DNA from 2 places in the Streptomyces sp. NBC_01320 genome. Region 1 is predicted to be linked to the other one. Evidence: riboswitches for the same ligand, from Rfam matches in the RefSeq annotation. Region 1 holds a riboswitch; the other holds the start of a gene.

Region 1 (5,378 bases):
CCGGGTCGCGTGCAGCGCGCCGATGCCGACGTGGTGGACGCGTGCCGGGTCCTCGGCGGCGGCGCGCAGTTGATCGGGGGTAGCCGCACTCAGGCCCAGCACCGCGTGCTCTCCGATCATTTCGCGTACGGCGGCCGGCGGTAGATCCGACTGGCCGACGTGAACCCCCGTCACGCGTGCCCCGGCTGCTCGGGCCGCCAGGTACACGTCCACCCGGTCGTTGACGATCAGCGGCACTCGTTCGGGCAGGACGTCGGCCACCTCCAGAACCGTACGCAGGAACTCCCTCCCGGTGGCGTGCTTCTCCCGGATCTGCACGGCGGTGACGCCTCCGGCCACTGCCAGGGCGACGGTCTCGGCCACGCTCCGGCCGCGGGCCTCGCACTGGGCCGTGTCCGTGACCAGGTAGACCGACAGATCCACCGGTGTGGTGGTCACGAGAGAGCCGCCCGCTCGGCGAGGTCCGCTTCCTCCAGCGCGTCGAGCGCGTCCAGGAACGCGACGGCGAAGCCGCCGGGCCCGGAGGCCTCCTTCGCGGCCAGCTCGGCGGCGACCGTGTACGCGGCGACGGCGGCCACCACCGCGGCGAACCGGTCCTCGTCGACCGCTGCGAAGGCCGCCATCACCGCACCCAGCGCGCAGCCGCCACCTGTCACCCGGGTCAACAGGGCGTCCCCGTTGGCGATCCGGGCGCTGCGAACCCCGTCGGTGACGAAGTCCACGGGACCGGAGACGGCGACCACACAGTCGCTTGTACGGGCCAGCTCGCGTGCAGATTCCTCGGCGGCCTCGACGCCGTGGGAGGAGTCCACGCCGCGTCCGCCGTCGCCCGCGCCCGCGAGCGCGATGATCTCGGACGCGTTGCCCCGGATCACCGTCGGTCGCAGCTCCAGGAGCTCGCGTGCCAGTGCGGTGCGCACCGGCAGCGCGCCGACCGCCACCGGGTCGAGGACCCACGGCGTACCGGCCGACGTCGCTGCCCGCGCGGCCTCGACCATGGCGGAGCGCTGCTCCGCGTGCGGGGTGCCGAGATTGATCAGGACACCCGAGGCGATCCGGGCGAACGGGCCGGCCTCTTCCGGAATGTCGACCATGGCAGGTGAGGCGCCCAGCGCCAGCAGGACGTTGGCGGTGAAGCCCGTGACCACCGAGTTGGTCAGGCACTGAACCAGAGGGGAGTCCGCCCGTACGCGGGCGAGGGACTGCGGGGCGAAGGCAGTGTGATCGGCGGATGTCGGGGGCATGGGGTATCGCTCCGTGGGGGAGGGGAGGGGGTGTTCGGGCGCCGGAGGCCGGAGGCAGATCAGTCCTGCGGGCGGGGGCGCAGCCGCAGCGGCGCGTAGACGGCGAGCGCGACGAGGAACGCCACGTAGTACGAGAGGTCGGCGCCGTGCAGGGCGGCCGCCACCGGGCCCACGTACAGGCTGGTGTCCATGAACGGCACGGCCGCGGCGAAGGCGACGGCGAAGGCCAGCAACGGGGGCCATCCGGACTGCGGCCGGGCGGTCTCGGCGGCGAGGTCGATCGCGGCGCCGCCCCGTGCCCGGGCCCGTGCGAGCCAGTCGACGATGACGATCGCCACGAACCCGGGAATCCAGTAGCCGACGAACAGCAGCACGTTCTGGAAGCGGGCAGTGGTGTCGGCAGCGTGCATCCACAGCACCAGGGGGAAGCCGAGCACGGCGGCGAGGGCGGCGGCCGCCGGGCGCGGGAGGCGCACCCCGACGGTCTGCAGGGCCAAGGAACCGCTGTAGTCGTTCATGGCGTTGCTGCAGAGAGCCGCCAGTGCCACGGCGAGCAGCCCGAACGCACCCAGCGCGCCACCGCCCAGCAGTTTGTCCACACCCGCGGCGGTCTGGTCGGTCAGCACGGACGCGCCCAACAACCCGAGGGCCTGGACCGCCACGAAGGACACCACAAGGCCGAGCAGCGTGAACCAGAACATGCGTGGCCGTGAGGTGGTGCGTGGCAGATACCGGCTGAAGTCGCTGGCGTACGGAGCCCAGGACAGAGTCAGGCTCAGCGCGACGGTACTGGTCAGGACGAACGCGCCGGCCTGGTCGGCGCCGTGGGCGGTGCCCGTGCCGGCCGGGTGGACACCGTCGAGCAACCGCCAGGCGATCAGCGCGAACGCGGCCGCGAGCACGAAGGTCATGACGATCTGAAGCCGGTGGATGGCCTCGTAGCCCAGGACACCGAGGGCGCCTTGGGCCACCATCATGGCCAGGACGCCGAGCCAGAACGGCCAGCCGCACAGCCGCGCGAGCGCGTCCCCGCCGAACAGCCCGATCAGCGCGTCCCAGGCGACCGAGGACAGCCACTGCAGGATGCCGGGTACCGTCACGGCCCGGCCGAAGGCGAGCCGCGCCAGCGGCAGTTGCCCGGCACCGGTCTGGCTCCCCCAGGTGCCCAGGTAGGCGGTGGGCACCGCGCCGAGCACGGTGCCCAGCACGACGGCGGCGAGCGCGGTGGCGAAGTCCAGGCCGAAGGCGATGCCGACAGTGCCGGTGAACACGCCGGTCATGGTCAGGTTGGGAGCGAACCACACGGTGAACAGGCGCCCGGGACCGCCGTAGCGGTTGCTCTCGGGGACCGGCTCGATGCCGTGCGTCTCGACGCGGAGGTCGCCGGGGGCCGCCGGCATCCGCCCGTCGAAGACGGTCTGCCGGCCGTCGGCGGGCAGCCCGCCGGAAACATGCGTCAAAGGCATGGAAGACATCCCTCCGCCAGTACGAACTGGTTCAGGTTCGACGGGTGTGATCTCAGCCCTCGGGTGGGGCACCCCGTGTCCGGTACGACGGACAGACTATCCCCATCCCGTTCATGGCGAGTCTGGTCAACACCCATGGCGAGCCCGAGCGCGTCTGCCGCGACCAACAGGCCACGCCGGTCCGGTGACTTCTTATTGCTCGCGGTCTCGTTCCTCACACCCCCATCGTCCTCATTCTCCGGAGCGGTGCATTCCGAGGGTCAATTGGACGACATGGGGGAGCCAGGCTTTCGGTGAAATTGACCGACGTTGACGTGGGACCGAGCGGTTATACACCATTCCGTCCGTCCGATGGAAGCGAGCGGAAGAAGCGGGCGAAACGCGCCCCATTCGACCGGGCGATTGTCCAGGTATGTCTCTGGGGTTGACGAGGCATCAACAAACTGATTAGAAATCACGCTGCGATGCCCGTGAGCTGATGACTTTCCCGTATCTCGCGGTCACTTCGCACAACTCCAAGCCGGGTGGAAACCTCTGTTCCGGCTCATTCGGCGTGCCCATTGCGCGTACGGCGGGACGGGGGCGTCGATACCGAAAGGTATTGAGGTGAAAGTTCCGTACAGGAGATATCTCTCCTGTCTGATTGTGTCGGCGGTGGCAGGTACGTTACTGCCACAGATTGCGTATGCGGCCCCGGTGTCGTCGGCCAAGGATGACGACAAGGGTGTCGTGGACACCATCGCCGGGTGGTTCTCCGACGATGATCACGAAGAGCCCAAGGCGCCTGTCGGCGGCAAGCTGGAGATACCCAGTCGGCAGAAGCTCCCCAGGGCGAAGAAGCTTCCGAAGCCGGAGCGGGTCAAGGAGCTGACGGAGCGGCGTACGTCGCAGGCGCGGTTCTGGCAGTTGTCGGACGGGCGGGTGGAGGCCGAGCTGTCGGCGGTTCCTCTGTCGTACCGGTCCGGGAAGTCGTGGAAGCCGATCGACACCTCGGTGCGTGCCACGGCGGACAAGGGCTTCGACTTCGCGAACACGGCCAACACCGGACGTACGTGGTTCGGTTCGGACGCGAAGAAGCTGGTGCGTTTCAAGGCTCCGGACGGGCGTTCGGTCACCTTGGGCCTGGAAAGTGCGAAGGCCGGGCTGACGCCGCACGCCAAGGGCGACACCGTCACGTACAAGGACGCGGCTGCCGGTGCCGATCTGCAGTATGTGGTGGGCCGGGGGCAGGTCAAGGAGAACATTGTTCTGGACGCCGCGCCGTCCGGTCCGGTGTCGTACACGTTCACGCTGGACACCGAGGGACTGGTCCCGAAGTCCCGCAAGGACGGGTCGGTCGCGCTGTTCGGTGAGCTGCCGAACACTCCGGTGCTGGTGATTCCGGCGCCGTACATGACCGATGCCAAGAAGGATGCACTGTCGCCGACCGGTGGCACGTACTCGACGAAGGTCCGTCAGAAGCTGAGCCGGGACGGCAAGGGCTGGAAGCTGACGGTCACGCCGGACGCGAAGTGGCTTGCTGCCAAGGGCCGTCAGTACCCGGTGGTGATCGACCCGACGATCACGATCGCGCCGTCGCCGGCGGCTTCGCAGGACACCATGGTGCTGTCGGACCAGCCCGCGGTGAACTTCAACAACACCTGGAAGCTCTCGGCGGGCAAGACCGACACGGGCATCGCACGGTCGCTGGTGAAGTTCCCGCTGACGGAGATCCCGTCGGGGGTCAAGGTCGACTACGCGCGGCTGAACATGTACTTCGACCAGTCGCACACGACGAACGCCAACGATGTCACGATCGAGGCGCACCGGGCGACCGGTGCCTGGGACGAGACCACGGCGACGTGGTCCAACACGTCGGCGCTGGTGGGCGAGCTGTCCGGCACCACCGTTTCGATCGACGACGGTGACACCGGCACAGCCGCGGTCGGTGAGTGGCCCAAGGGCACCACGACCGGTGGCGCCGCGACCAACGACGACTTCGCGTACAACAAGAACACCGCGACCGGTGAGTCGTACACCTGGCAGCCCCAGGTGGCCGAGACCGGGACCTACCGGGTGGATGTGCATTACCCGGCGGCTTCGGATGCGGCGACCGCGGCCCCGTACACAGTGACGTACAACGGCGGCACGAAGAACTACACGGTCAACCAGACCGGCACCGTCGGTACGTGGAAGACTCTGGACACCACCCAGTACGACTTCGCCAAGGGCAACACCGGCAAGATCGTCCTCGGTGACACCGGTTCGTCGACGACGCGGACGCTCGCCGACTCGGTCCGTCTAGTCAACCCCAGCCAGATCGTGAAGAACACTGGTGAGTACAACCAGTGGCACAACTTCCCGGTCACCGACACCGTCCAGAAGTGGGTGTCGGGCACCGCGACGAACCACGGCTTCGTGCTGCAGGCCAAGGACGACACGCTGGCGGCGACGCCGACCGGCGGTCCGCGCTACGAGGCCGGTGACGGCAGCGTCTACGGCGGTGAGACCTCGACCATCCCGAAGCTCACGGTGACGTACGGCAAGGTCGGCACCACGCTGAACTCGCCGACGGTGGTGCACTCCACCGGTCCCGAGCTGTCGTGGCCGAAGTACACCAACGCAACCGGCGACACGAACCTGGACATCGTCGAGTACCAGCTGCACCGCTCCACGCAGCAAGTCTTCA
Region 2 (5,378 bases), 5.5 Mb from region 1:
GGCGGTGGCCGCGAGGTCGCTGGGGACCGCGTCGAACCACTGCTCGTCGCAGCCGCCGCCGCGTGCGTAGACCTGCAGGCGCGCGCCGGTCAGATTGCGCGGGAAGGTGACGTCGGTGCCGGTGGAGCCGCCCTTGCCGACGCTCAGCCAAGGGGCGTCGGTGGAAGCGGTGTTGCCCAGGGGGACGATCCGGTCGGCCGTGGTGGCGGCCGGGTGGCGCCCGTCCGCCCGGTAGTACGTGATCGTCAGCTTCACGTGGTACACGCCCGTGTACGTGTCGTTGACAACGTTTCCGAGCTCCAGCTGCAGCTTCTGCGGGTCCTTGAGGAGCGGCGCGAACTCGGTGATGTCCTTGGCGACGTGCCAGCTGATGCCGTCGTCGTCGGGCTCGGCCGTGCTGGTGCGGAAGACCTCCGCGCCGCCGACGAACACCGCGGCGAGGCGGTCGTACTGACGTCCCTTCACACTGCCCGACCAGTCGAGGACGACCTTGTTCCAAGGGCCCTCGCACCGGGCGGGCGGGGTGAGCGTGGTGGTGTACGGCGGTCCGCCGAGCGTGTAGCCGAAGTCGTGCTCGACGGCCGTCACCGCGCAGTGCTCGGTGTCCGGGCGGGAGACCGGTGGCAGCGCGTCGACCGGGTCCTGGTAGTCGACGGCCGGGTTGGAGCCGGGGGCCGGGGCGGTGCCCGCGTACGCCGGGGCGGCAACTGCACCGCCGATGAGGGCGATCGAGGCCGCCGCCACGAGGATTCCGCGCAGCGCGCGGACCCATCGGTAGGGGGACATGTACATCCTTCGGAAGAGGGCCGGTGATCCAAAGGCTGTAGCGTGCACCAATTTTGACGTAGAGCCAAGAGACGTCCGTACGGCGGAGATTGCACACCGGACCCTTCAGGGATCCGTCGGCTCCTTACTGACGTACCGTCGATTTCAGCGGTACGGAGGGATCGGCCGCCCGCACCGGATCGAGCCGCGCCCCCGCCTCGATGAGCTTGCGCCCCTGGGCCAGGTCGCGCGGCCGGCCGACGGCGAGGACGGCGACCAGCGCGCCGTCCCGCAGCCAGAGCACCGACCAGGCGGGACCGTCCGGGTCGCCGCGCCACAGCAGCGTGTCGGCGCCACCGTGATGGCCCGCGTACTGCACGAACCGGTCGAACTGCTCGGACCAGAAGTACGGCACGGGGTCGTACGTGAGCGGCTGCGGCGCCCCGCCGGATCCGGCGCCGATGATGTTGGCGGCAGCGGTCCGCGGCCCCTGGACGGCGTTGTCCCAGTGGTGGACGAGGAGGCGCGCGCCGTACCGCGCGGAGGGGAAGGAGGCGCAGTCCCCGACGGCGTACACATCGGGCAGCGAGGTGCGCAGCGCCTCGTCGGCGGTCACCGATCCGTCCGGTCCGAGCGCGATGCCGGAGCCGGCCAGCCAGGCGGTGGCGGGCCGGGCACCGATCCCGACGACCACCGCTCCGGCCTCGAGCGCGCGGCCGTCGGCGAGGACCACGCGGCCGGGCTCGATTCGGGCCACCGGGGCGCCGGTGAGGAGTTCGGTGCCGCTCTCCCCGTACCAGCGGGCCATCGGGGCGGCGACCTCGGCGGGCAGGACGCCCGCGAGCGGCCGGTCGGCGGCCTCGACGACGGTGACCTCGCAGCCCGCGGCGCGGGCCGCGGTGGCGAACTCCGCGCCGATCCATCCGGCGCCGACGACCACGACGGTGTGCTGCTCACCGAGGACCGGCCGCAGCCGTGCGGCGTCGTCGAGGGTGCGCAGCAGATGGACGCCGCGCACACCCTCCGAGCCCGGGAGCTCGACCGGTTCGGCGCCGGTGGCGATGACCAGGACGTCGTACGGAACGGGGCCCGTCGGGGTGTCCAGTTCGTGCGCCGCGGACCGCACGCCGGTCACGTCGCGGCCCAGTTGCAGCTCGATGTCGAGCGCCTCGAAGTCGATGTCGAAGGCTGAGTCCTCGGCCTTGCCGAGCAGCACCGCCTTGGACAGCGGCGGCCGGTCGTAGGGCTGGTGGGGTTCGGCTCCGATCAGGGTGACCGAGCCGGTGAAGCCCTGTTCCCGCAGGGCCACCGCGGTCTGCACACCGGCCATGCCCGCACCGACGATGACGATGCGGCGCTCGGTCCGCCGGTCCGGCTGCTCAGTCTGCTGCTCGCTCACCTGTCCACCTTAGAGTGCCCGGCGGCAGGCAGCGCGGGTGAAGGAGCGGGGCTGGGGTGCGTGCATCGCAAGGCGGAGGATCGAGCCGACGCGAAGGGGGTCCCCATGCCCCTTCAGGGCTACGGGGGAGTTGGTGATCGACGGCAACGCCGCGAGGTGCGTGCCCCGGCCCCACGGCGCCGCGAAGCCTACTGCCGGGCACCCTCAAACATCTGACGATCCGTCAGCCAGTTCCTCGACCACACTCGTCCCGCTGCCCTCCTGCGACTCCCACTCCCACCGCTCGTCCAGCCGCACCCGGCCGTCCGCGAGGTCGACGACGGTGGAGAGGCAGTGTCCGGAGGATGTCGTTCCGTCCTGCTTCAACTGGACGTACCGGAAGTCGAGTCGATCGGCGGTCCTGGTGCCGACGAGATGGCCCCGGACCACGTCGCCGCCCGCGTACTCGGCCCAGATCCGGCCGTCCTCCTCGTGGTACGTGAAGCGGGTACGGGTGCCGACCTGGCCCGGCGCCTGGTCGGCGAGCGGCGAGAGGACGAGTCCGTCGAGCGAACGGGCCACGGTGACTGCTCCCTTACAGGGGCCGGGGGACGGGGTCTAGGGTGGCCACCGTAAGACACTCGCGGGAGCCCGGGCGCACCGGGCTGAGAGGGAGGCTGGGCGGCCTCCGACCGTACGAACCTGATCCGGGTCATGCCGGCGAAGGGAGGGGCTGGACGCCCATGCGTTCTTCCGGGAACACATCCGTATCCGCACAAGGATCCGACGTCCTCGTCATCGGGGGCGGGATCATCGGTCTGGTGACCGCCTGGCGGGCTGCGCAGCGCGGCCTGCGCACCGCGGTCGTCGACCCCGAACCGGGCGGCGGGGCCGCCCAGGTCGCGGCCGGGATGCTCGCCGCCGTCACCGAACTCCACTACGGCGAGCAGATGCTGCTCGGCCTCAATGTCGCGTCCGCCGCGCGCTACCCGGCCTTCGCGGCCGAACTGGAGGCGGCGAGCGGTCAGGACATCGGCTTCCGCGCCTGTGGCACCCTGGCGGTCGCCCTGGACTCCGACGACCGCACCCATCTGCGGGAGCTGCACGTGCTGCAGCAACGTTCGGGGCTGGAGTCGGAGTGGCTCACCGGCCGTGAGTGCCGCCGATTGGAGCCCATGCTGGCGCCGGGCGTGCGCGGCGGTCTGCGGGTCGACGGCGACCACCAGGTCGATCCCCGCCGGCTGGCCGCCGCTCTGCTGACGGCCTGCGAGCGGGCCGGGGTGGTCTTCCACCGCGACTGGGTGGAACGCCTCGGCGTGGCACGGGACCGGGCCGCCGGAGCCGTACTCGCGGCCGGTACGGAGCTGGCCGCCGACCAGCTCGTACTCGCCGCGGGCAGCCGCAGCGGGCGGCTCGCCGGGCTGCCGGACGAGGTCGTTCCCCCGGTGCGGCCCGTGAAGGGACAGGTGCTCCGGCTGACGGTGCCCGCCGCGTACGCACCGTTCCTCACCCGCACCGTGCGGGCCGTGGTCCGGGGCAGCCATGTCTATCTCGTCCCGCGCGAGAACGGCGAGCTCGTCGTCGGCGCGACCAGCGAGGAGATGGGCTGGGACACCACCGTCACGGCGGGCGGGGTGTACGAGCTGCTGCGCGACGCCCACGAGCTGGTGCCCGGCATCACCGAACTGCCGCTCACCGAGACCCGGGCCGGCCTTCGCCCCGCCTCCCCCGACAACGCCCCGCTGCTCGGCCCCACCGCCCTGCCCGGCCTCCACCTCGCCACCGGCCACCACCGCAACGGCGTCCTGCTGACCCCCGTCACCGGTGACGCCATGGCCGAGCTGCTGACCACCGGCGAGCTGCCGGCCGTGGCCCGCCCCTTCGCCCCCGGACGGTTCGCACCCGCCCCCGTACCGCCCTCCGCCTCCGTACGTCAGGAGCAGCCCGCATGACCGACTCCCTTCCGCTCACCGTCTCCGTGAACGGCGATCCCCGTTCGATCGCCGCGGGCACCACCCTGGAGACCCTTGTCGCGACTCTGACTGCGGCGCCCTCCGGGGTGGCCGCGGCGCTCAACGAGACCGTCGTCCCGCGCAGCGGCTGGGCGGCCGCCGCCCTCGCCGACGGCGACCGGATCGAAGTCCTCACCGCGGTCCAGGGAGGCTGACCGTGTCCGACGATCCCTTCACCCTCGGCGGCACCACGTTCGGCTCCCGACTGATCATGGGGACGGGCGGGGCGCCCAGCCTCGACGTGCTCGAACGCTCCCTGACGGCGTCCGGCACCGAGCTGACCACCGTCGCGATGCGCCGCCTCGACCCGACCGTGCAGGGCTCGGTCCTCTCCGTCCTCGAACGCCTCTCGATCCGCGTCCTGCCGAACACGGCGGGCTGCTTCACCGCGGGCGAGGCCGTGCTGACCGCCCGGCTGGCCCGCGAGGCGCTGGGCACCGACTGGATCAAGCTGGAGGTCGTGGCCGACGAGCGGACTCTGCTGCCCGACCCGATCGAGCTGCTGGACGCCGCGGAGACCCTGGTGGACGACGGGTTCACCGTCCTGCCGTACACCAGCGACGACCCGGTGCTCGCCCGGAAACTGGAGGACGTGGGATGCGCGGCGATCATGCCGCTCGGCTCCCCCATCGGCTCCGGGCTCGGCATCCGCAATCCGCACAACTTCCAGCTGATCGTCGAGCAGGCCCGGGTTCCGGTCATTCTCGACGCGGGCGCCGGGACCGCCTCGGACGCGGCGCTCGCGATGGAGCTGGGGTGCGCGGCGGTGATGCTGGCGTCGGCGGTGACCCGGGCGCAGGAGCCCGAGCTGATGGCGGCGGCGATGCGGCACGCGGTGGACGCCGGGCGGCTGGCGTACCGTGCGGGCCGGATCCCGCGGCGCCATTTCGCCGAGGCCTCCTCACCGGTGGAGGGGCGGGCGGTGCTGGACCCGGAGCGGCCGGCGTTCTGAGCGCGCGCTCCCGGATCCGTACGTCACTGAAGTGCATGTCCCTGTCACGGCTCGGCTGCAGTACGGCCCCGGGATCGCCCCGGCCCGTCGGTCGTGTCCGCAATGGCTCGTAGACTCGGCTGCGTGGATATGACCCTCCAGGACCCTTCCCCGGCCTTCGGCCGGGGAGACCCCATCGTCGGGCAGCTGCTCGACGGCCGTTACCGCGTCGATGCCCGCATCGCCGTGGGCGGGATGGCCACGGTCTACCGGGCCATGGACACCCGGCTCG

What was found. A riboswitch is a leader RNA that binds a small molecule or an ion and turns the genes downstream of it on or off. The one in region 1 is predicted to bind thiamine pyrophosphate.
Region 2: linked by a shared signal. The riboswitch ahead of thiO (glycine oxidase ThiO) and the one ahead of OG395_RS12525 (purine-cytosine permease family protein) in region 1 are both predicted to bind thiamine pyrophosphate.

The regions. Positions count from the first base shown of each region.
Region 1 is NZ_CP108390.1:2,675,288-2,680,665, reverse strand. Features, by position in the region: gene thiE (thiamine phosphate synthase) at 1-438, opposite strand, end outside; gene thiM (hydroxyethylthiazole kinase) at 435-1,244, opposite strand; gene OG395_RS12525 (purine-cytosine permease family protein) at 1,304-2,710, opposite strand; TPP riboswitch at 2,702-2,796, opposite strand; gene OG395_RS12520 (golvesin C-terminal-like domain-containing protein) at 3,407-5,378, shown strand, end outside.
Region 2 is NZ_CP108390.1:8,194,076-8,199,453, reverse strand. Features, by position in the region: gene OG395_RS37315 (peptide-N4-asparagine amidase) at 1-786, opposite strand, end outside; gene OG395_RS37310 (NAD(P)/FAD-dependent oxidoreductase) at 911-2,164, opposite strand; gene OG395_RS37305 (hypothetical protein) at 2,369-2,725, opposite strand; TPP riboswitch at 2,777-2,889, shown strand; gene thiO (glycine oxidase ThiO) at 2,887-4,095, shown strand; gene thiS (sulfur carrier protein ThiS) at 4,092-4,310, shown strand; gene OG395_RS37290 (thiazole synthase) at 4,313-5,107, shown strand; gene pknB (Stk1 family PASTA domain-containing Ser/Thr kinase) at 5,231-5,378, shown strand, end outside.